2 regions of the Dysosmobacter welbionis genome follow, and region 2 is predicted to be linked to the other one. Evidence: riboswitches for the same ligand, from Rfam matches in the RefSeq annotation. Region 2 holds a riboswitch; the other holds the start of a gene.
The links. Region 2 has a riboswitch for magnesium ahead of mgtE (magnesium transporter). Riboswitches for the same ligand answer to the same signal wherever they lie in the genome.
Positions count from the first base shown of each region.

Region 1: another riboswitch for magnesium. It lies ahead of mgtE (magnesium transporter); the one in region 2 lies ahead of mgtE (magnesium transporter).

Region 1 covers NZ_CP034413.3:2,981,459-2,993,456, forward strand. The annotation lists gene yqeB (selenium-dependent molybdenum cofactor biosynthesis protein YqeB) at 1-88, shown strand, start outside; gene selD (selenide, water dikinase SelD) at 137-1,177, shown strand; gene mgtE (magnesium transporter) at 1,253-2,602, opposite strand; M-box (ykoK) riboswitch at 2,846-3,016, opposite strand; gene EIO64_RS15610 (beta/alpha barrel domain-containing protein) at 3,081-3,746, opposite strand; gene EIO64_RS15615 (macro domain-containing protein) at 3,925-4,461, shown strand; gene EIO64_RS15620 (polysaccharide deacetylase family protein) at 4,618-5,538, shown strand; gene EIO64_RS15625 (zinc ribbon domain-containing protein) at 5,608-6,054, shown strand; gene EIO64_RS15630 (AbrB/MazE/SpoVT family DNA-binding domain-containing protein) at 6,102-6,347, opposite strand; gene EIO64_RS15635 (helix-turn-helix domain-containing protein) at 6,487-6,840, shown strand; gene EIO64_RS15640 (8-oxoguanine deaminase) at 6,907-8,265, opposite strand; gene sdaAB (L-serine ammonia-lyase, iron-sulfur-dependent subunit beta) at 8,402-9,070, shown strand; gene sdaAA (L-serine ammonia-lyase, iron-sulfur-dependent, subunit alpha) at 9,072-9,965, shown strand; gene EIO64_RS15655 (dicarboxylate/amino acid:cation symporter) at 10,020-11,315, opposite strand; gene dapF (diaminopimelate epimerase) at 11,371-11,998, opposite strand, start outside.
Region 2 covers NZ_CP034413.3:2,461,579-2,473,576, reverse strand. The annotation lists partial or broken gene uvrA (excinuclease ABC subunit UvrA) at 1-2,811, opposite strand, end outside; gene EIO64_RS13000 (helix-turn-helix domain-containing protein) at 3,675-3,896, opposite strand; gene EIO64_RS12995 (hypothetical protein) at 3,971-4,225, shown strand; gene ybaK (Cys-tRNA(Pro) deacylase) at 4,175-4,681, opposite strand; gene EIO64_RS12985 (MmcQ/YjbR family DNA-binding protein) at 4,692-5,081, opposite strand; gene uvrB (excinuclease ABC subunit UvrB) at 5,392-7,467, opposite strand; gene EIO64_RS12975 (JAB domain-containing protein) at 8,010-8,687, opposite strand; M-box (ykoK) riboswitch at 8,904-9,066, shown strand; gene mgtE (magnesium transporter) at 9,175-10,557, shown strand; gene EIO64_RS12965 (hypothetical protein) at 10,977-11,150, shown strand; gene EIO64_RS12960 (DUF1540 domain-containing protein) at 11,222-11,407, shown strand; partial or broken gene EIO64_RS19260 (TSUP family transporter) at 11,486-11,838, shown strand; gene EIO64_RS12945 (TSUP family transporter) at 11,835-11,998, shown strand, end outside.

The DNA of each region.
Region 1 (11,998 bases), 520 kb from region 2:
GGCCCTGGCCATTGGCGGCGGTGTGCTGGAGGCGATTTTGGACCTGACGGGAGCGCTGAAAGACCGCGCAGGTGGGTATTCCGGTTAGGTGCAGCCTGTCGGGGACGATCAAACTGAGGAAACGGGAGGAAGAATCATGCCTGAAAATGATGTCAAGCTGACGAAGCTGGCCAAGTGTGCCGGGTGCGGCGCCAAAGTGGGGGCCGGTGTGCTGGCCCAGCTGCTGGACGGCATCCAGGTGCATCGGGACCCCAATCTGCTGGTGGGGTTCGACAAGAGCGACGACGCCTCGGTCTATAAGGTCAGCGACGATCTGGCCCTGGTGCAGACGGTGGATTTCTTCCCGCCCATTGCCGACGACCCGTACCTGTTCGGACAGATCGCGGCCACCAACGCCCTCTCCGATGTGTACGCCATGGGCGGCGAGCCCAAGCTGTGCCTGAACATCATGGCCGTGCCGGAGTCCATGCCGAAAGAGGCGGTGCACCAGCTGTTGCGAGGCGGCTATGACAAGGTGTATGAGGCGGGGGCGCTCATCACCGGCGGCCACAGCATCCTGGACGACGAGCCCAAGTACGGCCTGGCGGTCACCGGCTTCGTCCATCCGGACCGGGTGCTGACCAACTCCGGCGCCCGGCCGGGGGACGTGCTGTTGCTGACGAAGCCCATCGGCATTGGCGTCCTCACCACTGCACAGAAGGCGGAGATGCTGTCGGTCGAGGGGCGGGCTTTGGCAGAGGAACTGATGACCACCCTGAACAAGTCCGCCCGGGACGCCATGGTGAAGTACCGCGTCCACGCCTGCACGGATGTAACGGGCTTTGGCCTGCTGGGCCACAGCTATGAGATGGCCCAGGGCAGCGATGTGGAGCTGGAGCTGGAGGTGGACGCCATCGACCTGATTCCGGAGGCGCTGGAGTTTGCAAACATGGGTCTGCTGCCGGCGGGGATGTACCGTAACCGCGCCTTTGCGGAGGCGGGCGTGGATGCAGGGGAGACCGCGCTGTGCAGACAGGACCTGCTCTATGATCCCCAGACCGCTGGGGGCCTCCTCATGGCCGTGGACCCGGCGGACGCGGAGGCGCTGTATCGGGAGCTGCAGGGCTGCGTCCCCAGTGCCCAGCGGATCGGCGTCGTGAAGGCCTACCGAGGCGGGAAACGCATCTTCCTGCGGTGAAAGTCGAAAATGGGAAACAGGTGCCTGCCGGATTTCTGGCAGGCACCTGTTTTGCGCCCGTACCGGGCGGAACCCTTAAACGGGCAGGCGCAGGAGCGCGGCGGCGGCCTGGAAGTAGATCAGCACCGCCCCGGCATCCACAATGGTAGTGATGAGGGGGGAGGCCATGATGGCCGGATCCATGTGGAGCTGCTTGGCGGCAATGGGCAGCATACAGCCCACCAGCTTGGCCAGCACCACCGTGGCCGCCAGGGACAGGGAGATCACCAGGGCGATGGCGCTGTCATGGTACTGAAGGTAGATCCGCAGGCCGTTGGCCGCGGCTAGGACGGCGCTGACGATGGCGGCTACCGCCAGCTCCTTGCGGATCACCCGCAGCGCGTCCCGGGGGCGGATCTCTTCCAGAGCCAGCCCCCGGATCACCAGCGTGGCGCTCTGGGAGCCGCAGTTTCCGCCGGTGTCCATCAGCATGGGTAGAAAGGCCACCAGCAGGGGCACGGCGGAGATGGCGTCCTCGTACCGGGTGATGATAGAGCCGGTGATGGCGGCGGACAGCATCAAAATCAGCAGCCACACTACCCGATGGCGGGCGTGCTCCCAGGCGGAGGCGGCGAAGTAGGGCTTCTCGTCCGGCGTCACCGCCGCCATGATGGAGAGATCCTCTGCGGCGGCCTCCGTCAGGACATCCATGGCATCATCCACGGTGACGATGCCCACCATCCGCTCCTCTCCATCCAGCACCGGCAAGGCCAGCAGGTCATATTTCGCCAGGAGCCGGGCGGCCTCTTCCCGGTCTGTGAGCGTACCCACAGATACCACATCCGTGACCATCAGGTCCGCCACAGCGGCATCCTCCGCGGCTGTCAGCAGGTCCTTGGCCGACACCACGCCCAGCAGCTGCCGGTGCTCCAGCACATAGCAGGTGTAGACCGTCTCCTTGTGGATTCCGGTGCGGCGGATGGTATCCAGCGCCTGCCGGACCGTATCGCCCGGCCGGAGGGAGACAAACTCCGGCGTCATGACGCTGCCGGCACTGTCCGCCGGATAGCGCAGCAGGGCATTTACCGCCATACGGCGCTGAGGGCTGGCGGAGCGGAGGATGCGGGTCACCAGGTTAGCGGGAAGCTCCTCCAGAAAATCCGCCGCGTCGTCCAGATGCAGGGCGTCAAAAATCTGCTGCAGCTCCCCGTCCGCGAAAGAGCGGGCCAGGGTGGCCTGAGTGGGACCGGGGAGATAGGAGAACACATCTGCCGCCAGGTCCTTGGGCAGCGTGCGGAACACCGCCGCCTGCCGGGCACCGTCCTCCACGGAGTCCAGGAGGGCGGCGATGTCCACGGCACCGCGGCCCTGCCAAAGGGCGCGGAGCGCCTCGCCGTCCCGGCTCTCCAAAAGCTGAAAGATCTGATCCTTGTTGAACATGGTCATAGTCGTTACCTCGCTTTCGTCTGTATTGTCTGGGTGGCTGACTGGCACTTTCCATGGTCCGCACCTCCTTTCTGCATAAAACTCTATGCGCGCTCGCGCGTTAGGAACATCGGCTGTGTGAGGTTTTGCGCATCCTTTCCAGCTGCCCCGAAGGGACGGGGAAATGGCGCGTTTGAATTTTTGGCCGTGCTTTTCCGCAGCAAAAAAATCCCTGCCGGAAATCCGGCAGGGAGAGCTGCACACAATGGGCGTCTTCGTCCAAGCTTTAGCTTCACGGGGCGTAGCAACTGCGTTAAGCGGCGCCTTGTTGTCGACGCGGCCTGTTGACCAGCTGGTTGTGTCTCCACAACTGTGCGGCAGCAGTCTTTGGATGATTCCGAATCCCCGTGGTAGCCTCACCTACCGATTCGCCGTCATTATAACCGCCTGGACGGACGTTTGTCAACCCCGTCGCCTCAAAAAATTTTTCGCCATGGCCTCACAGCGCCTTCCGGTGCTGGTTCATGATACGGGCGAACAGCACGCCGTTGGAGGGCGGGGTGTATGTAATGGCATTGGCTCCGGCCTGGATGGTGCGGAGGATCGACTCCTCTGTGGGGCCGCCGGTGGCGATGATGGGAACCTCCGGGAAGTCCCGGCGGATCTCCGCCACGATCTCCGGCGTGGCGGCGGCGCCGGAGACATTGAGAAAGTCGGCTCCCGCCTCCAGGCGGCTGCCGATGTCCGTGTGAGCGGAGACCACCGTGATGACCACGGGAATGTCCACCACCTTTTTGATCTGGCGGATGACATCGTCGGAGGTGGGGGCATTCAGCACCACGCCGTAGGCACCCTGGTGCTCGGACTGGATGGCCAGCCGGACGGAGCGGGAGCCGGTGGTGATTCCGCCGCCCACGCCCACGAATACCGGCACGTCGGACACGCTGATGATGGCCTGGGAGATCACCGGCTGGGGCGTGAAGGGATAGACGGCGATGATGGCGTCCGCGTTGATGTTCTTGATGATGGCTACATCGGTGGAAAAGGCCAGGGACTTGATGCGCCGGCCGAAAATGCGGATGCCGCTGCACTCGCTGACGCAGGCGGGGATGGTCAGGGAGTGATTGCGCAGCGTCCCAGTGTAGGAGGGGACCTGTTTTGCCATAGGGACTCCTTTCTCCTGGCGGCAGACCGCCGGGCACAGGTGGTTGTTCACAGGCAAATTATACCGCAGGAAGCCACGCGGGACAAGCCCGGATCCGGGCTTGCTTTTTTTCCGGCGGGAGATATACTGTTAAGAGACGAGATGTGTCGGGACGGCACAGGGGAACAGGAGGACGGCTATGGATCGCTTTTCCATTCTGGTGGGAGATATCACCCGTTCGGACGCGGAGGCCATTGTCAACGCGGCCAATCCCACGCTGCTGGGCGGCGCCGGGGTGGACGGGGCCATCCACGCGGCGGCGGGGCCGGAGCTGCTGGCGGAGTGCCGGACGCTGGGGGGCTGCGAGCGGGGGCGGGCCAAGCTGACGGCGGGCTACCGCCTGCGGGCCCGGTATGTGATCCACACGCCGGGTCCCGTCTGGCAGGGCGGGGAGCAGGGGGAGGCGGCCCTGCTGGCCTCCTGCTACCGCAGCTGCCTGCTTTTGGCGGAGGCCCACAGCATCCGCACCCTAGACTTCTGCTCCATATCCACGGGAGTCTACGGGTATCCGTTGCCGCTGGCGGCCACCGTGGCCCTGCGGGCCATCATGGACTTCCTGGCGGACCATGCCCTGCCGGAGCGGGTGCGGATGGTCTGCCATTCGGAGCAGGCGGCAGAGGTCTACCGCCGGACCTGGAACCTCTGGTACGCGGAGGGCAAGGACCAGCGGATGTAAAGAACGCCGGAGCGGGACCTTTCCCGCTCCGGCGTTTGTCACTCTTCGTTTCTTTTGTCACTCTTTTTGACCTTTTTGTATCCGTTTTGACCCGATTTTTCCCGGGGCATTCCGTATGATAGACTCAAATAAGAGATGAAAGAAAGGTATCCCATCATGAAACGACTGGTTTCCCTTCTGCTGTCCTGCCTGCTGCTGAGCTCCTGCGGCACCATTGTGACCCCCGCCAAGACCCCGCCGGAGCATTTGGTGTCAGAGGCGCCCCCGGCTCAGGTTCTCCCCGCTCCCGGCGAGATGCCGGAGCTCCTCCCGGACAGCCAGGAGGCAGGCGGGGAGAATGCTTCGGAGCCCTCCCTGGAAGAGGGTGGCGGAACTCCCGTGGAGACGCTGCCGGAGCCCCAGCGGGTGGTGGATCCCACCCGCCCCATGGTGGCCCTGACCTTTGACGATGGTCCCCACGCGGTCTACACGGACCAGATTTTGGATATTCTGGAGGAGCACGGCGCGGTGGCTACCTTCTTCGAAGTGGCGCGGAATCTCCCCAAGGCGCCGGAGGCAGTCCGCCGGGCGGCGGACATGGGCTGCGAGATCGGCAGCCACTCTTACCGCCACGCAAACCTGGGCAAGATGGATCAGGCCGCCCAGCAGGCGGATCAGGCCGCGGCGGACGCGCTGTTTCAGGAGGTGCTGGGGACCACGCCCGCGCTGCTGCGGCCGCCCTATGGCTCCATGAACAAGACGCTGAAGACCACCTCCGGCCGGAGCATCGTCACTTGGTCCATCGACACGGAGGACTGGCGCTCCAAGGACGCGGAGAAGGTGGTGGCCGGCGTGGAGAACGCCGGGAATCTGGACGGACAGGTGATCCTGCTCCACAGCATCTACGAGAGCACGGTGGCGGCCACGGAGGTCCTGGTGCCCTGGCTGCTGGAGCAGGGCTACCAGCTGGTGACGGTCAGCGAGCTGATCCAGCTGCGCTTTGGGGACGAGGTGGAGCCCAACCGCACCTATAATTACGACTACTTCCGCTTCCAGGTGCCGCCCCTGCCTGCGGAGACGGCGCCCGCCGCCGCATGAGCGGCAGGCAACCGACGGTTGCTTTACGCCGCTGCCCTGCTGTGATAGACTGGTCCCGAGGTGATGGGAATGGAGTTTCAAGAGGTGTTCGCCCAGCTGCGGCAGCGGACGGGTCTGTCCCAGAGCGAGGTGGCGGAGCGGCTGTTTGTCACCCGGCAGGCAGTGAGCCGCTGGGAACGGGGAGAGACGATCCCGGAGGTGGAGACGCTTCAGGCGCTGTCAAGGCTGTTCGGCGTGTCCATCAACACCCTGCTGGGCAGTCCCCGGACCCTGGTCTGCCAGAGCTGTGGAATGCCGCTGAACGATGACATCCTGGCCAAAAACACAGACGGCAGCTTCAATGAGCAGTACTGCATGTGGTGCTGGGATGGAGAGGGCTTTGCCCAGGACTGCACCATGGAGGAGATGGTGGAGCACTGCCTGCCCCACATGCCCCTGGGCCGGACGGATCCGGAGGCGTGCCGCGCCTATATGCGGAGCCTTCTGCCCACACTGGGGCGGTGGAAAGAGAACTGACACAGGCGCCGGACTGCGGAAACCCGCGGTCCGGCGCCTGGATTTTTTCAGGACAGCTGCGCAAGACAGCTTTCGCACACATAGATCCCATGGGGGAGCTGCCTGAGAGAATCCGCAGCATGGCAGCAGATGCAGGAGGGGAATTCTTTCTTCAGGATTACCGTGCGGGATTTTTCATCCAGAAAAAACATTACGGTGTCCCGCTCATTTAGAGACAGAGCCCGGCGCACATCTATCGGGATCACAATCCGTCCCAGCTCGTCCAGCCTTCTCGGTATTCCCACGTTTTTCATATCTGACATCCTCCTTTTTCGACAATTTGCGGTTCTATCATACTAAAATTCCAGAATATAGTCAATATTTATATGAAATATAGGATGTTCAAACTGGAATAACTCATACTATACACTGTACCTGAAATGGGGTATGGTGATGATTGATACAAAAGCTATCGGAAAACGGATTCAGGCACTCCGCAGGGCGGCTGGTATGACCCAGGAGCAAGCGGCGGAGACTCTGGGAATCAGCCCAAATTATGTGTCCAATATTGAGACGGGACGAGATATCTGTTCTACTGTTGTCCTGCTGGGCATGGCGAATCTCTACCACGCCAGCGTGGATTATATGTTGGGGGAGAGTCTGGAATACAACCGGCGGAAGGGAGAAGCGGGAGAGAATCGGACGGCGCTGCTCCACGAGGTCAGACGTCTGCAAGAGGCGGAGTGTGGCCATCTGCTGCGGTATATCCAGTTGATGCGGGCGGACGAGACTGAAATCCGGAATTGAACAACCGCTCCTTTATAATTTATAAATAGAAAAGAGCCGCTGCATCAACCGATGCAGCGGCTCTTTTTACGCCTTTGCCAGATACGCCCCGCAGGCATTCCGGGCATCGGCGGCGGTTTTTTCCTCGTCGATGGTGACGAGATGCCCCTCCTTCACCACGACCCGGCCGTTCACCACCGTGTAGTCCACCGGGCCGCGGAGGCCTACCGTGGCCAGCACGTCGGCGGGACTGTACGCGCCGCCCACCAGCTCCAGTCGGCGGGAATCCACCAGGAAGAAGTCCGCGCACTTGCCCACGGCCAGCTGCCCGATGTCCTCCCGGCCCAGCAGCCGGGCGCTGCCCCGGGTGGCCATCTTCAGCACCTGATACCCGGAGGGGGCCTTCTCGCTGGAGGTCAGCCGGTGGAGCAGGTAGCACACCCGCAGCTCTTCCATCAGGGACGACCCGTCGTTGCTGGCGGAGCCGTCCACCGCCAATCCCACCGGGACGTCCAGCGCCAGCATCTCCGGCACCCGGGCGACGCCGGAGGCCAACTTCATGTTGCTGATGGGGCAGTGGGCCACGCCGGTGCCGGTGCGGGCCAGCTCCCGCAGCTCCTCGTCGTTGAAGTGGATGCCGTGGGCGTACCACACATCCGGGCCTGTCCAGCCCAGAGATGCCATGTACTCCAGCGGCCGGACGCCGTAGTGCTCCAGGGTGTAGTGCTCCTCGTCCCTCGTCTCACACAGGTGGGTGTGGAGCCGGACGCCGTACTGCCGGGCCAGGATGGCGCTCTGCCGCAGCAGCTCTCCGCTGACGGAGAAGGGGGAGCAGGGGGCCAGGGCCACCTGCCGCATGGATCCGAAGGACGGGTCATGGTACGCCTCGATCACCCGGGCGGAGTCCTTCATGATGGCGTCCACCGTCTGGACCACGCTGTCCGGCGGCAGGCCGCCGTCCTTGCGGGAGAGGTCCATGCTGCCCCGGGAGGCGAACATCCGCATCCCCAGCTCCTCCGCGGCGGCGAACTGGGCGCCGATCAGGTCTCCGCATCCGGCGGGAAAGACATAGTGGTGGTCAAAGCAGGTGGTGCAGCCGTGCTTCAGCAGCTCCCCCATGCCGGTGAGGGAGCTGAGGCGCACCACCTGCTCGTCCAGGCCCTTCCAGATCTCATACAGGGCGGTGAGCCAGTCGAACAGCTCCAGATTCTGCACCTGGGGCAGGTTCCGGGAGAACACCTGATACAGGTGGTGGTGGGTGTTGATGAGGCCGGGATAGCACCAGTAATGGGACCCGTCGATCACAGTGTCTGCGGTCTGGGGCAGGTCTGGGCCCAGACCGCGGATGATGCCGTTTTCGCAATAGAGGTCGGCGTGCTCCAGCACGGCGTCGCCGTCATCACAGGTGAGGATGGTCCGCAGATTGCGCAGCAGCAAAGAGGACATGGCGGTCACGCTCCTTTCTGCTCCCAGTATAAAGGACGGCGGGAGAAAGGTCAACTTTCCCGGGAAAACTTCTTGCGGAAACGGGGAGGATGTGATACGCTGAGAGCAATTTCGGATCACCGGGAGGAACACGGTTATGCTGGACATCTTTGATATTCTGGGCCCTGTGATGGTGGGCCCCTCCAGCTCCCATACAGCGGGGGCGGTGCGGATCGGCCGCATGGCCAGGACCCTGCTGGGGGCGGAAGTGGCGCGGGCGGACATCGGCCTCCACGGCTCCTTTGCCGATACCGGCCGAGGCCACGGCACGGACCGGGCGCTGGTGGCGGGCCTCCTGGGGATGAAGCCGGACGATCTGGGCATTCCTCAGAGCTTTGAGATCGCCGCCAACCAGGGGTTGGAATTCCACTTCCACACGGCCCGTCTGCGGGATGCCCACCCCAACACGGCGGTGCTGACGGTGGAGAGTGCCGACGGGCGGAAGCTGGAGCTGCAGGCGGCCTCCACCGGCGGCGGCCGCATCCGGGTGGATCGGCTGGATGGAGTGGAGGTGAGCTTCACCGGCATCTTCAACACCCTGGTGGTCCGCCACCAGGACGTGGCCGGAGAGCTGTCCCGGATTCTCAATGAGCTCTCCGTCAGCGGGGTGAACATCGCCAACATGAGCCTGAACCGGGACCGCCGGGGCGGCGCTGCCCTGACGGTGGTGGAGACGGACCAGAAGATCCCGGCGGATGCCCTGGAGCGTATCCAGGCGCTCTACGGCGTCTTGGGCGCCACCTACTACGAGAAGGAGGAAGACTGAAATGGCTCTGGATTCCATGCAGGAGATCTTCGACAAGATCCAGGCGGGGCGGAAGCCCTTCTGGCAGGTGGTGCGGGATACGGACGTGGAGGAGCGGCAGGTGACGGCGGAGGCCTCCTTTGAGAAGATGCACGCCACCTGGCGGGCCATGGTGGAGTCCGTGGACACCTACCGGGCGGACCGGCGCAGCGTCAGCGGCCTGGTGGGGGGCGACGCCCAGAGGATGTGGGACTACGCCGCCCAGCAGGAGACGCTCTGCGGCCCCTATCTGCAGGAGGTGATCGCTACGGCCCTGTGCGTGGCGGAGTCCAACGCCTGCATGCACCGGATCGTGGCGGCACCCACGGCGGGGGCCTGCGGCGTGCTGCCGGCTGTGCTGGTGCCGCTGTACCGCCGGGGCGCTGTAGATGAGGAGGCCATCGTCCGGGCGCTGTATGTGGCTGCCGGTATCGGCGCGGTGGTTGGCTACCGGGCGTCCATCTCCGGCGCCTCCGGCGGCTGCCAGGCGGAGGTAGGCACGGCTGCGGCCATGGCGGCGGGGGCCCTGGTGGACCTGCGGGGCGGCGGGCCGGAGCAGATCGGCCACGCCGTGGCGATGGCGCTGAAGAACCTGATGGGCCTGGTGTGCGATCCGGTGGCGGGACTGGTGGAGGTCCCCTGCGTCAAGCGAAACGTCATCGGCGCGGTGAATGCCGTCAGCGCGGCGGACATGGCCCTGGCGGGCATTGAGAGCCGGGTGCCTGTGGACCAGGTGATCGACTGCATGGGCGACGTGGGCCGCCGGCTGCCGGTAGAGCTGCGGGAGACCGCTCTGGGCGGTCTCGCCGCCACACCATTCGGACAGAGCGTGAAGGCAAAGCGGGAAGAGCGCCGCTCCCAGGAACAGGAGCTGTGAGGACGAAAGAAGGACCTGCCCTGCGGCAGGTCCTTCTTTTTGCGAAAGGGAAGATCAGGCGTTCCGGCTGGCCAGGACTTTCTGGAACCAGTCCTTGCCGTCTACAAAGCGGGAGACCAAAAAGCTCACCACATAGTCGCCGGCGGAGTTGATCATGGTAGCGGGGGGATCCACCAGGTTTCCGATGGTGATGGCGATGGGATAGGCGATGGCCAGCTGGTCCGGGAAGAACACGGAGCACATGATGAACTCGCCGATGTAGCCGCCGCCGGGGACGCCGGACATGCCCACGGAGGACAGCACGGCCACAATCACCATCAGTGCCATGTCGCCGATGCTGTCAAAGGGCCGGCCGAACACGCCGAAGAGGAACGTGATCTTCAGAATGCAAGAGAAGCAGGAGCCATCCATGTGCATGGTGGCGCCCAGAGGAACCACGATCTCGCTGACATCCTTGGAGATACCGGTGGCCTCCGCCTCTTCCATGTTGGTGGGGATGGTGGCCACGGAGGAGCAGGTGCCCAGGGAAGTGATGGCAGGTTTGGCGATGTGCCGGAACATTTCCTTGACCGCTCCCTTGCCGCCGCCGAACCAGGCGAACAAGGGGAAGGCCACAAAAATATAAATGAAGCAGAGGGGATAGTACACCACCAGAGCCCGGGCATAGTCCGTAGCGATCTGGGAGCCGTAGGTGGCCACCAGGTTGGCGAAGAAGCCGAAGAAGGCGATGGGGGCGTAGTAGGTGACTAGCTGAACGACCTTCATCATAGCTTCGGACAGGCTGGTGAGGAATCTTGCAATCAGGCTGTCAGGACCCGGCCCCAGATTTACGCCGAAGCCGAACAGAATGGAGAAGACGATCAGGGGCAGCATGGCGCTGCGGCTGAGCAGGCCGGAGAAGTCGCTCACCGTGAAGAAGTTCACGATCAGGTCCGGGATGGAGATGGGATCCTCCACCACGCCCTCAGTCAGGTTGGTCCAGGGCTCCAGAACCGGGGGGAAGATCTTCATAATGACGATCATGATGACCGCAGCGATGGCGCCGGTGATGACGAAGGTCAGCACGGTGGTGCCCATGATCTTGCCGGCCCGTTTGCGGCTCTTCATGGTAGCCACAGACCCGGCAATGGACGAAAACACCATGGGCACCACGATGCAGAACATCATATTCAGGAACAGGGTGCCCAGAGGTTCCAGCACCGTGGCGCCGGCGCTGATGACGTTGCCCTCCGCATCCAGCTCCTGGGGGAAGATCCAGCCCACGATGGAGCCCAGGATCATGGCCCCCAGCATGACGGCCAGAAATGCGTAGTTCCGGGCAACAGACTTTTTGCTCAGCTGTGTACTCATTCTCTCTCCTCCAATACATATTGAAATAGCTGCTGACCTATATGGCCTTCCGGCCTTACATTATAATAAGGTCCTCATCCGTAACTTCACCCCTGCACACCACGTTGGTGGGGCCTGTCAGATAAAGGCTGGCGATATGGGAGTGGACCCGCTCCGCATCGATCACCAAGCGGCCGCCGGTCATATCCACCTGTACGCCGTGGCCGGAGACTTTGCCCTGCAGAGTCAGCACGGTCACCACAGATCCGGTGCCAGTGCCGCAGGCATAGGTGAAGTCCTCCACGCCGCGTTCAAATGTCCGCTCGAAAATCAGATCTTCACCGGTGATCTCGTAGAAGTTCACATTGGCACCCTTGGGAAAGACCTTGTTCCAGCGAATAGCCCGGCCCAGCTCCCGCAGCTCGTTTTCGTCCGCCTGGCGCAGTCCGGCGTATGGCACCACGGCGTGGGGGATGCCGGGATTTCCCAGCTCCACATAGGAGCAGACGTATGTCACGCCGTCTGCCTCCACCGGGCTATCCAGTCGTACGGTGGTGGGGTCGTTCAGCCGGATGCGGTACAGCCGCTGGTCGATCCGCCGGCCGGTGACGATGCCTGCCGTGGTCTCCACAGTCTGCGTCTCTCCGGCCAGCCCGTTTTCGTAGCCATACCGGCAGATGCAGCGGGCACCGTTCCCACACATC
Region 2 (11,998 bases):
TTTTCAGATACTGACCTGTGAAGCTCGACCGGCAGGCAGCCACTTCCTCCGGCGTGCCCGTGCAGACGATGGTGCCGCCGCCGTCTCCCCCCTCGGGACCCAGGTCGATCAGGTGGTCGGCACATTTGATAACGTCCAGATTGTGCTCGATGACCACCACGGTGTTGCCGCTGTCCACCAGCCGCTGGAGCACCTCCAGGAGCTTGCGCACATCGTCGGTGTGGAGGCCGGTGGTGGGCTCGTCCAGGATATAGATGGTCTTGCCGGTGGCGATTTTGCTGAGCTCCGTAGCCAGCTTCACCCGCTGGGCCTCACCGCCGGAGAGCTCCGTGGAGGGCTGGCCCAGCTTCACATACCCCAGGCCCACGTCGCACAGGGTCTGGAGCTTGTTGCGGATTCTGGGCAGAGGTGCGAAGAACTCCACCGCCTCATCCACGGTCATCTCCAGCACATCGGCAATGTTCTTGCCCTTGTAGCGGACCTCCAGGGTCTCCCGGTTGTACCGCCTGCCCTTGCACACCTCGCAGGGCACAAAGATGTCCGGCAGGAAGTGCATCTCGATCTTCAGCACACCGTCGCCGGAGCAGGCCTCGCACCGGCCGCCCCGGACGTTGAAGCTGAACCGCCCCGGGCCGTAGCCCCGGCTCTTGGCCTCCTGAGTGGAGGCGAACAGGTCCCGGATGTCATTGAAGAGGCCGGTGTAGGTGGCGGGGTTGGACCGGGGTGTCCGGCCGATGGGGCTCTGGTCGATGTCCACCACCTTGTCCAGATACTCGATTCCCTCGATCCGGTCGCACCTGCCGGGGTGGACCTTCATCCGGTTCAGCTCCACGCCCAGCTTCTTGAACAGGATCTCATTCACCAAGGAGCTCTTGCCGCTGCCGGACACGCCGGTAACCACGGTAAAGGTCCCCAGGGGGAACTCCACGTCGATGTGCCGCAGGTTGTTCTCCGCCGCGCCGATGACCTTCAGGCTCTTGCCGTTGCCCGGCCGCCGGGTCTCCGGCACGGGGATCCTCTTCTTGCCGGAGAGATACTGACCCGTCAGGCTGTTGGGGTTGGCCATGACCTCCTCCGGTGTACCGGCGGCCACCACCTCGCCGCCGTGGATGCCGGCGCCGGGACCGATGTCGATCAGGTAGTCCGCCGCCCGCATGGTGTCCTCGTCGTGCTCCACCACCAGCAGGGTGTTGCCCAGGTCCCGCAGGTTCTGCAGCGTCGCCAGCAACTTGTCGTTGTCCCGCTGGTGCAGACCGATGGAGGGCTCGTCCAGGATATACAGCACCCCCATCAGGCTGGAGCCGATCTGGGTGGCCAGGCGGATCCGCTGGCTCTCGCCGCCGGAGAGGGTCCCCGCGCTGCGGCTGAGGGTCAGATAGCCCAGGCCCACGGACTGGAGGAACCCCAGCCGGGACTTGATCTCCTTCAGGATCCGGTCTGCGATCAGGTGCTGCTGGTGCGTCAGCTCCAGCCGGTCCACCCATTGGAGCTCGTCCACCACGGACATCCGGGTCAGGGCGTCGATGTCCTTGTCCCCCACGGTCACCGCCAGGGACTCCTTCTTCAGCCGCTTTCCCTTACAGGTGGGACAGGGGCACTCGGCCATCAGCTCCTCCAGCTCCCGCTTGCTGGCATCGGACTGGGTCTCCTTGTAGCGGCGCTCCACGTTGTTGCAGATGCCCTCAAAGGGCTGATACAGCACGCCCTTGCCCCGGGGCTGGTCGTAGTGGAGCTCCAGCTTCTCCCCGCCGGTGCCGTAGAGGATGATGCTCCGCACGTCCTCCGGCAGGGTCTCCCAGGGGTCGGTGAGGGAGAAGTGGTATTTCTTCGCCAGGGCGTCGAAGTACATCCGGGAGATGCCGTCCCCCGGATGTTGTTCCAGCCGCTGGCCTGGATGGCCCCCTCCAGGATGGAGAGGGACTTGTCCGGCACGATCAGTTCCGGATCCACCTTCAGCTGGCTGCCCAGACCCGTACAGGTGGGACAGGCACCGAAGGGGTTGTTGAAGGAGAACATCCGGGGCGTCAGCTCCTCGATGGAGATGCCGCAGTCCTCGCAGGCATAATTCTGGGAGAATGTCAGATCCCGCTCCTCCCGCAGGAGGTTGACGACCACCAGCCCGCCGGTGAGGCCGGAGGCGGTCTCCACGCTGTCCGTCAGCCGCTGCTGGATATCCGGACGGATGATGAGCCGGTCCACCACAATCTCGATGGTGTGCTTCTTGTTCTTCTCCAGCTTGATCTCCTCGTCCAGCTCGTACAGATTCCCGTCCACCCGGGCCCGGACGTAGCCGGACCGCTTGGCGTCCTCAAAGATCTTGGCGTGCTCACCCTTCTTGCCCCGGATGACGGGGGCCATCACCTGGATGCGGGTGCCCTCCGGCAGAGAGAGGACCTGATCGATGATCTGGTCAATGGTCTGCTGGCGAATCTCCTTGCCGCACTTGGGGCAGTGGGGGGTGCCCACCCGGGCCCACAGCAGGCGGAGGTAGTCGTAGATCTCCGTCACCGTGCCCACGGTGGACCGGGGGTTCTTGCTGGTGGTCTTCTGGTCAATGGAGATGGCGGGGCTGAGACCCTCGATATAGTCCACATCGGGCTTGTCCATCTGGCCCAGGAACATCCGGGCATAGGAGCTGAGGGACTCCACATACCTTCTCTGGCCCTCGGCGTAGATGGTGTCGAAGGCCAGGGAGGACTTGCCGGAGCCGGAGAGGCCCGTCATGACCACCAGCTTGTCCCGGGGGATGGTGACGTCGATATTCTTCAGATTGTTGGCGCGGGCGCCTTTGACGATGATCTTGTCCTGCATAATGTGTATGATTGACTCCTTTCAGGAGAGGTTTCTCTTTTCAGTGCCGGAAATGCCTCCGGCGGAGGTGTAGAGGCGCTTTTCAACCACCCGGGGAGACTGGCTCCCGCCAGGGGGCCGTTTCCACGGGGGATGCGCCCCCCATTCTCTTTTTGTCAGCGCCAAAAAGAGAACGCGCCGCGCCCGGTGTAAGAGAAAAAACGCTTTTGGTCGCAACTTTGCACGTCCGTGCAAAGTTGCTGTACGGGAGTTGACGAGAGATGGTGCCTGCGGGTTTGCGATGACCTCCCGACGGGCGCGGCGGGGTGCGGTACAGGCTTGAACGCGGATTCCCGCGGCGCGGGTGCAAAGGTCAACGGGGTGCAAGGACGCATTTGGTCTGCTTCTCTTTCCGCGCGTTCCGCTGCGCTACGCGCTGCCGGATTCTTCGCGGGAGCGTGAGCGGTAGCGAAAAGAGAAGCAGCTCCATGCGACAACCACCCCGACGAGGTCGGCGCCATCCGCCACGGGACGGCAGCAACAGGAATCGCAGAAGAGCATAGCGTGCCCGAAGGCCAGTCCAAATCGGAGCAGGCACCGATACGCCGACCCCCGTTGCGCGCGGAGGGCCACTGCACCGGAGCGCGTCCAAGCGGCCTTTTCTTTTGGACCGTGCACGGCCCGTTTTCTTTTCCGCAAGTCGGAAAAGAAAACGGGGGGTGCATCCCGGCTGGACAAGCCCCCTGCGGGAGCAGAATCCCCGTGGCCGCCGGACGGCGGCCCAAATTTCCACGGGCGGTTTGTAACCTCCCTTACACGCTCCAGGGGCGGCCATACCATCGGGCCGCCGAGGGCGGTGGCCCCTACGGGTGCACGGAACGGATTTACCCCCGCGCGTCGCTGCGCCCCAGCAGATAATCCGTGGTGACGCTGAAGTAATCCGCAAGAAAGCAAAGCGTCAGCGATGGGACATTGACCTTTCCATATTCCATTCTCTGATAATGGACAAGGGTAATTTGAAGCACTTCTGCCATATCCGCCTGCCGCAGATGCCGTTCATCCCGCAGGGCACGCAGTCTTTCTCCAAATATTTTTAGTGTTTCCATGGAGTTCTCCTTGACATATATCATTTAATGATGTATCATCAATACATCATTAAATGTTGTTTGAAGGTGATCCAATGAATCCCATCTATCTCCGCCTCTTCGACGGCTACGCCGCCGACATTCTGCAGAAAGCAGACCCCTTCGATTCCAAATCCGTGGATCAGCTGGCGGACAGCCTCTCCCTCTCCGGGGACGCCCGCCTGTGCCTTCAGGACGCCTTTCTGGCCCGCTACCTCCAGTGGTCCACCGACGCCTTCACCCTGGGACTCCACCTGGGCCTATCCCTGGTCCACGACAATGTCCGCCGTGGAGGCCCCCAGCAGGTCTAGCAGCGCCCGGGGCGCCAGCTCCACCTGGGCGCCGATCTTCCCGGCGGAGATATAGACGGTTTCGTAGTCCAGCGCCGTCCGGTGGAACACGGTGGGATACTGCTTCTTCATCCCCACCGGGGAACAGCCGCCCCGGATGTAGCCGGTAACGGCGTTGATCTCCGCCACGTGCAGCAGCTCGATGGACTTCTCCCCCACCGCCCTGGCGGCCTTCTTCAGATCCAGGTTCTCCGGCGCCGGCACCTCGAACACGTAGATGCCCTTGGACGCCCCCCGGGCTACCAGGGTCTTGAAGCCTCTGGCTGGGTCCTGCCCCAGAGCCTCCGCCACGTGGACGCCGTACTCCCGGGTGCCCTCCGGCCCCTGGCTGTCCTCATAAAACCGGGCGGTATAGGGGATCTTTCTCTGGTCCAGGATCCGCATCACATTGGTCTTTTCCTCTTTTTTCTTCGCCATTGCAAACACCTCAGCTCTCCGCGGGCTGCTCCGCCAGCTCCCGCCGGACGTATTTGGGCAGCTTCTCCACCGCCAGGGCGTATGACCGGCCGCACAGGTCCCGCAGGACCTCCTCCGGCAGTTCTCCGTCCAGCAGGCAGGAAATCCAGGTCCGCTTATCCGAATAAAATCCCGGCAGGATGTCCGGATACCGGGCCCGCAGCAGCTCGCCCTCCGCCGCCCCGCATTTCAGATTCACCAGATCGTGGCCGCCGTAAATTTTGTACTCCGGCCCCGGCGAACAGACAGCGGCAAACAGCCTGCCCCGGACCTTATAGCGGAACCACTGCCACACCGGCTGATAGTCCTTCTCCACGCCGGGAAACGACAGCAGGTATGCGTCCAGCCATTCGTAGTGCATTTACTTCTCCCCCCGCAGCTCGATGATCCGGTCACGCAGCACCGCGGCGTACATTCCCACACGGCTCCGCCGTGCGGGAGCCCTTTTCATTTTACCAACCGACCAGAAGTGAATTCTGCCCGCTTCAAGGTTTTGCCTCCGTCAAAACGCTTGTACGCCGGACTCCCGGCGATTCGAGTACGCCATACACCCCTGCTCTTTGCGGAGGTCACTTCTCCCCCCGCAGCTCGATAATCCGGTCACGCAGCACTGCGGCGTACATTCCCACACGGCTCCGCCGTGCGGGAGCCCTTTTCATTTTACCAACCGGTCAGAAGTGAATTCTGCCCGGTTCAAGGTTTTGCCTCCGCCAAAACGCTTGTACGCCGGACTCCCGGCGATTCGAGTACGCCATACACCCCTGCTCTTTGCGGAGGTCACTTCTCCCCCGCAGCTCGATGATCCGGTCACGCAGCACCGCGGCGTACTCGAATTCCAGCATCTTGCTGGCCTCGCGCATCTCCTTCTCCAGCTTGGCGATCTCCGCCGCCCGCTCCTGCTCCGTCAGCTTGCGCTTCTTGTGGGCCCGGAGGGTGTCCTCCTCCGCGGTCTTGGAGATCTCCAAAATCTCCCGGACGCCCTTGATGATGGTCTTGGGCACAATGCCGTGCTCCTGATTATAGGCGTCCTGGATGGAGCGGCGGCGTTCCGTCTCGTCGATGGCCGCCCGCATGGAGGGCGTGATCTCGTCGGCGTACATGATAACGAGGCCGTCTGCGTTTCGGGCCGCCCGGCCGATGGTCTGGATCAGGCTGGTCTCGGACCGGAGGAAGCCCTCCTTGTCCGCGTCCAGGATCGCCACCAGGCTGACCTCCGGCAGGTCCAGCCCCTCCCGCAGGAGGTTGATGCCCACCAGCACGTCGAACTCTCCCAGCCGCAGGCTGCGGATGATCTCCATGCGCTCGATGGTCTGGACATCGGAGTGCATGTACCGTACCCGGATGCCGGCGTTTTTCAGGTACTCCGTCAGGTCCTCCGCCATCTTCTTGGTGAGGGTGGTCACCAGTACCCGCTCGTCCCGGGCGGCTCTTGCACGGATCTCGTCCATCAGGTCGTCGATCTGGCCGGTGACAGGCCGGACCTCCACCCTGGGGTCCAGCAGGCCCGTGGGGCGGATCACCTGCTCCACCACCTGGTCCGCCCGCTCCCGCTCATAGGGGCCGGGCGTTGCCGAGACAAACACCGCCTGGCCGATCCGCTCCTCGAACTCCTCGAACTTCAACGGTCGGTTGTCGTACGCACAGGGCAGGCGGAAGCCGTACTTCACCAGGGAGTCCTTCCGGGCATGATCGCCGTTGTACATGGCCCGGACCTGGGGCAGGGTCACGTGGCTCTCGTCCACGAACAGCAGGAAGTCGTCCGGGAAGAAGTCCAGCAGGGTCATGGGGGCGGAGCCGGCGGGCCGGTCGGAGATGATGCGGGAGTAGTTCTCGATGCCGGAGCAGTAGCCCAGCTCCGCCATCATCTCCATGTCGTACTCCGTCCGCTGACGGAGCCGCTGGGCCTCCACCAGCTGGTTGTTGTCGGTGAAGTATTTCACCTGATCCTCCAGCTCCTGGCGGATCTCCAGAATGGCTTTGTCCATCTTGTCCTTGGTGGTGACATAGTGGCTGGCTGGGTAGATGGCCACGTGGTTCAGCACCCGGTTCACGCTGCCGGTGACCGGGTTGAAGTCGCTGATCCGGTCGATCTCGTCCCCGAAGAACTCCACCCGGATGGCGTGGTCCCGGTAGTAGGCGGGGTAGATCTCCACCGTGTCCCCCCGGACCCGGAACATGTTCCGCTCAAAGGCGATGTCGTTGCGCTCGTAGCGGATCTCCACCAGGCGGCGCAGCAGCTCATCCCGGTCCCACTCGGCCCCCACCCGGAGGGACACCACCAGGTTGGCAAAATCGTCCGGCTCGCCCAAGCCGTAGATGCAGGACACGGAGGATACTACGATCACGTCCCGCCGCTCCAGCAGGGCACAGGTGGCACTGAGCCGCAGCCGGTCGATCTCGTCGTTGGTGGAGGCATCCTTGGCGATATAGGTGTCCGTATGGGGGATATACGCCTCTGGCTGGTAGTAGTCGTAGTAGGAGACGAAGTACTCCACCGCGTTGTTGGGGAAGAACTCCTTGAACTCCGCGCACAGCTGGGCGGCCAGGGTCTTGTTGTGGGCCAGCACCAGCGTGGGCCGCTGCACCTGCTCGATGACCTTGGCCATGGTAAAGGTCTTGCCGGATCCGGTAACGCCCAGCAGCACCTGCTCCTTCAGCCCGTTCTCGATGCCCTCCGCCAGCGCGGCAATGGCCTGCGGCTGGTCCCCGGAGGGTTGATATTCAGATACGACTTCAAATTTCGGCATAGCTCTTCTCCGCAATTTTTTCTTGCTATGGTCTCCGGGGACCAGCCCCGGCCCAAAGGGCCGGCGCCGCGGCCGCGGCGCACAAGCGTTTTGGCGCAGTCAAAACCTTGGACTGGGCGGGCTTTGCCTGCCCGGTCCATCCGAATCACGGGGTCCCCGCAAAAGTGCCGCTTTTGCGGGGTTCCCCGGAGGGCTTGTATTCAGATACGACTTCAAATTTCGGCATAGCGGCATTCCCTCCACCCATCAAACAGATTTTCAGCCACGGCCATCCTATCACACCCGTCATCTTTTTGCAACATTTGTTCGACTTTTATCAAAGGAACCATGCCTTGAAAAAAGCGAAGGGACAAAAAAGGAAGGGGGGACTAGGGGAACCCCTCCGGTTTTCCCCAGTTCGTTCGCCAGCGGCGAAGGAAGAACTTGAAGTCATTTTCGCCGCGGCGTGTACGTGGCAAAATACCCCGACCCAAGCGCCTTGGGCGCGTTCGCCAGTCCACAGACTGGTGGTGGGGGTTCTAAAGGGGGCGCCTGCTCCCTCTTTACCCCAGCAGGTCGCCGCTGTCCGCCATGGAGACGAAGTCCCGGTCCGCCACCACGATATGGTCCACCAGGCGGACGCCGATGGTCCGCAGGGCCTCCGCCACCTGGCGGGTGGCGGCCTCGTCGCTGGAGGAGGGCACCGCCACGCCGCTGGGGTGGTTGTGGGCCAGGATCACCGCGCTGGCGGAGGTCAGCAGCGCCATCTCCACCACCTTGCGGATGTTCAGGTCCGCGCTGGCCACGTCCCCCTCCGCCAGCCGCTTGCAGGCCAGGAGCCTGCCCTTGCGGTCCAGGCACAGCAGGAAGACCAGTTCCCGCCGCTCGCCGGCAAATCGCTCCAGCAGATAGGCCCCCGCCCGCTCGGAGGAGTTGAGGATGGTCTCCTGGGACGCGTCCGCTATGCGGGCCTTCCGGCTGAGCCGGGAGACCAGGGACAGCAGGATGGCCGCGCTCTCCCCGATGCCCTCCACCTTCTCCAGATCCTCCACCGGGGCGTTCAGCACGCCGGAGAGGGAGTCGTACCGCTCCATCAGGGCGTGGGCGATGGGGTTGGTGTCCCGCCGGGGGATGGCGTAGTACAGCAGCAGCTCCAGGGCCTCGTGGTCCGCAAAGCCCTCCAGCCCCGTCTCCAGAAACCGCCGGCGCATCTTCTCCCGGTGTCCGTCGTGTATGCCCATGGAGGGCCTCCTCTCGCTGAAACGCCCCGTTTCGGGCACAGATTTGGAACATCTTATTATACCACAGGCCGTCCTCTATCACAAGCGGGATTCCCATTTGTAAAATGGAGTGCAGCGGTATTTGAGGGGCCTGTAAAATTGTGGGGAGTTTTTTTCTGCCGCCTTGACAGGGGGCAGAAATTGGCATAATATGAAGAAAGAGTTTCGGCAAAACTGCATACCGTCCGGTAGGTAAGGCTACCACAGGGATACGGATCGCTGCCGCGGAGTGATGGAGACATCATGAGAGGGTTTGAACAGGTGCTATCGAACACGAAGGTATCATCTAACGTGATTTCACCGCCTTGTGAGGCTAAAGCTTGAACGGCCGCAGGGTCCGCTGATGCGGCGTCCCTGTTTTGACACGGAAATTTCCGACTGCACCGGACAGGAGCGGCCGGGTTTTTTTGTTTTCTCAACCACCAGTCCCACAGAGAGGAGGACGCGCATGTTAGAGCAGGAAGAGCAGCGGGACGAGCTGCTGGAAAAGATCGAGGATCTGATCTCCCGAAAACGCTACGCCGAGCTGCGCGACCTTCTGCTGCCTCTGGAGGCCCAGGACATCGCGGGCCTGTTCATGGAACTGGACGACAAGGTGCCCATGGTGTTCCGCCTGCTGCCCAAGGAGCAGGCGGCCGAGGTGTTCGTGGAGCTGGATTCTGAGGAGCAGGAGGTGCTCATCCAGAGCTTTTCCAACACGGAGCTGAAGGAAGTGCTGGACGAGCTGTACCTGGACGACGCGGTAGACATCGTGGAGGAGATGCCCGCCAACGTGGTCAAGCGCATCCTGCGCCACGCGGACCCGGACGTCCGCAAGAGCATCAACGAAATCCTGAAATACCCCGACGACTGCGCCGGCAGCATCATGACCACGGAGTACGTGGACCTGAAGGCCACCATGACCGTGGAGGACGCCCTGAAGCGCATTCGCCGCACCGGCCCGGACAAGGAGACCATCAACATCTGCTACGTCATCGACGAGGGCCGCCACCTGCTGGGGTATCTCTCCATCCGGACCATCCTGCTGTCGGAGGAGGACGACGTGGTGGGGGACATCATGGATACCCATGTGATCTCCGCCAACACCCTGGACGACCAGGAGGATGTGGCCCAAACCCTGAACAAATACGACTTCCTGGCCCTGCCCATTGTGGACACGGAGAACCGCCTTGTGGGCATCGTCACCGTGGACGACGCCATGGACGTCCTGCAGGAAGAGGTCACCGAGGACATCGAGAAGATGGCCGCCATCCTGCCGGGCGACAAGCCGTATCTCAAGACCGGCGTGTTTGAGACCTGGCGGGCCCGGACCCCCTGGCTGATGATGCTGATGCTGTCCGCCACTTTCACTGGGATGATCCTGACCCACTTTGAGAATTCCCTGGCGGCGGTGCCCATTCTGACCTCCTACATCCCCATGCTCTCCGGCACCGGCGGCAACAGCGGCACCCAGGCCTCCACGGCGGTGATCCGTGCCCTGTCGCTGGGGGAGGTTCGATTCAGCGACCTGCTGCGCGTGGTGTGGAAGGAGTGCCGCGTGGCGCTGATCTGCGGCGTGTGCCTGGCGGCGGCCAACTTTGTGAAGATGATGGTGGTGGACTGCTGGCTGCTGGCCAATCCCACCGTGACGCCTGCCGTGGCGGCGGTGGTGTGCTGCACCCTGGTGGGCACGGTGGCCTGCGCCAAGCTGGTGGGCGCCTCCCTGCCCATTTTGGCGGAGAAGATCGGGTTCGACCCGGCGGTGATGGCCTCGCCCTTCATCAGCACCATCGTGGACGCGCTGTCTCTGCTGATCTACTTCCGATTCGCAACTTGGATCTTAGGCGTATAAATCACCTGAAAAGGCTGCGCCTTTTCAGGTGAAGGGAGATTCGCTCCGCTCTGCGCCTCGGTTGCCCGCCTGCGGCGGGCAATTCGACGCTCGCTCCGCGCGGAGTGTTTTTCCGACGTACACGCCGCCGGAAAAACGATTTCATTTGATTTCGCGCCGTGCGCGGCGCGAAACTCTGCGAGGCATCCAAATCGAAAAAGGTGGGCCGCTCAGATAGAGCGGCCCACCTTTTTATATAAAATTTTTATCACATATTTTGTGTGATAAAAGTTAACATATATTCTGCATTTTCTTTGTTATAAAATACTTTTGCACAAAAAACCGAAATCACGATATCATTTTGAAGTCACAATGCATTCTGATGATTTCATCAACTTGCAGTACAATCTAAGAACTCAATCAGAAAGGAGACACCCTATATGGATTCGTTCACCTGTTCCGACTGCGCACACTACTACCAGCACTACATCCGAACGCGCCGCCGTTTTGTAGAGATCCATGACGGCCATTGCGTCGCCGCGCCCCGCGCCAAAAACCGGACGCCGGACACGCCCGCCTGTGACAAATTTTTACCCAGGCCGGACCGTACATAACCCGGCCGCGCCTGCGCACACTAGAGGGCGGCGAAAGCCACACACTTTTTCACGCAGGAGGATCTTTTGTTATGACGAATACCAACAACGGCTGCGCCTGCACCCCCAACCAGAGCATCAAGTGCACGGTCACCAACTGCGCCCACCACTGCCAGGACCAGAACTACTGCGGTCTGAACACCATCACTGTGGGCACCCATGAGACCAACCCCACCAAGGTGGAGTGCACCGACTGCCAGAGCTTCCAGATGAAATAACCAGGTCCGACGGGCTTCGGGCGTCCTCTCCGGCTCCCGAAGCCCGCCGCTTACATCCCTGAGGAAAGGCGGGATCACATGGAACATCGCTGGCCGGCGCGGATCGCCGGCACTGCGGCGGGGCTGGCCAACGGCCTCTTCGGCGGCGGGGGCGGCATGGTCTTCCTGCCCATCCTCTCCCGCTGGGGCAGCCTCTCCCAGCGGAAGCTGTACGCCACCTGCGTGGGCGTCATCTTTCCGGTGTGTCTGGTGTCCGCCGCCGTGTACCTGTTTCGGGGGAGCTCTCCCTCCTGACGGCGCTGCCCTATCTGGCGGGCGGCCTGGTGGGCGGCTGGATCGGCGGCAAGCTGTACGGCAGAGTCTCCGTCAAGTGGCTCAAGTGGCTCTTCGCCGGTTTTCTGTTCTACGCGGGGGTGAAGTATCTGCTGTGACGGACTGGATCATTCCCTTTCTCTGCGGCCTGGGGGCCAGCATCCTCTCGGCCTGGGGCGTGGGCGGCGGCACGCTGCTGCTTCTGGTCATGACGCTCTTTCTGGATGTGGACCAGCGGACCGCTCAGGGCATCAATCTGCTGTTCTTCCTGCCCACCGC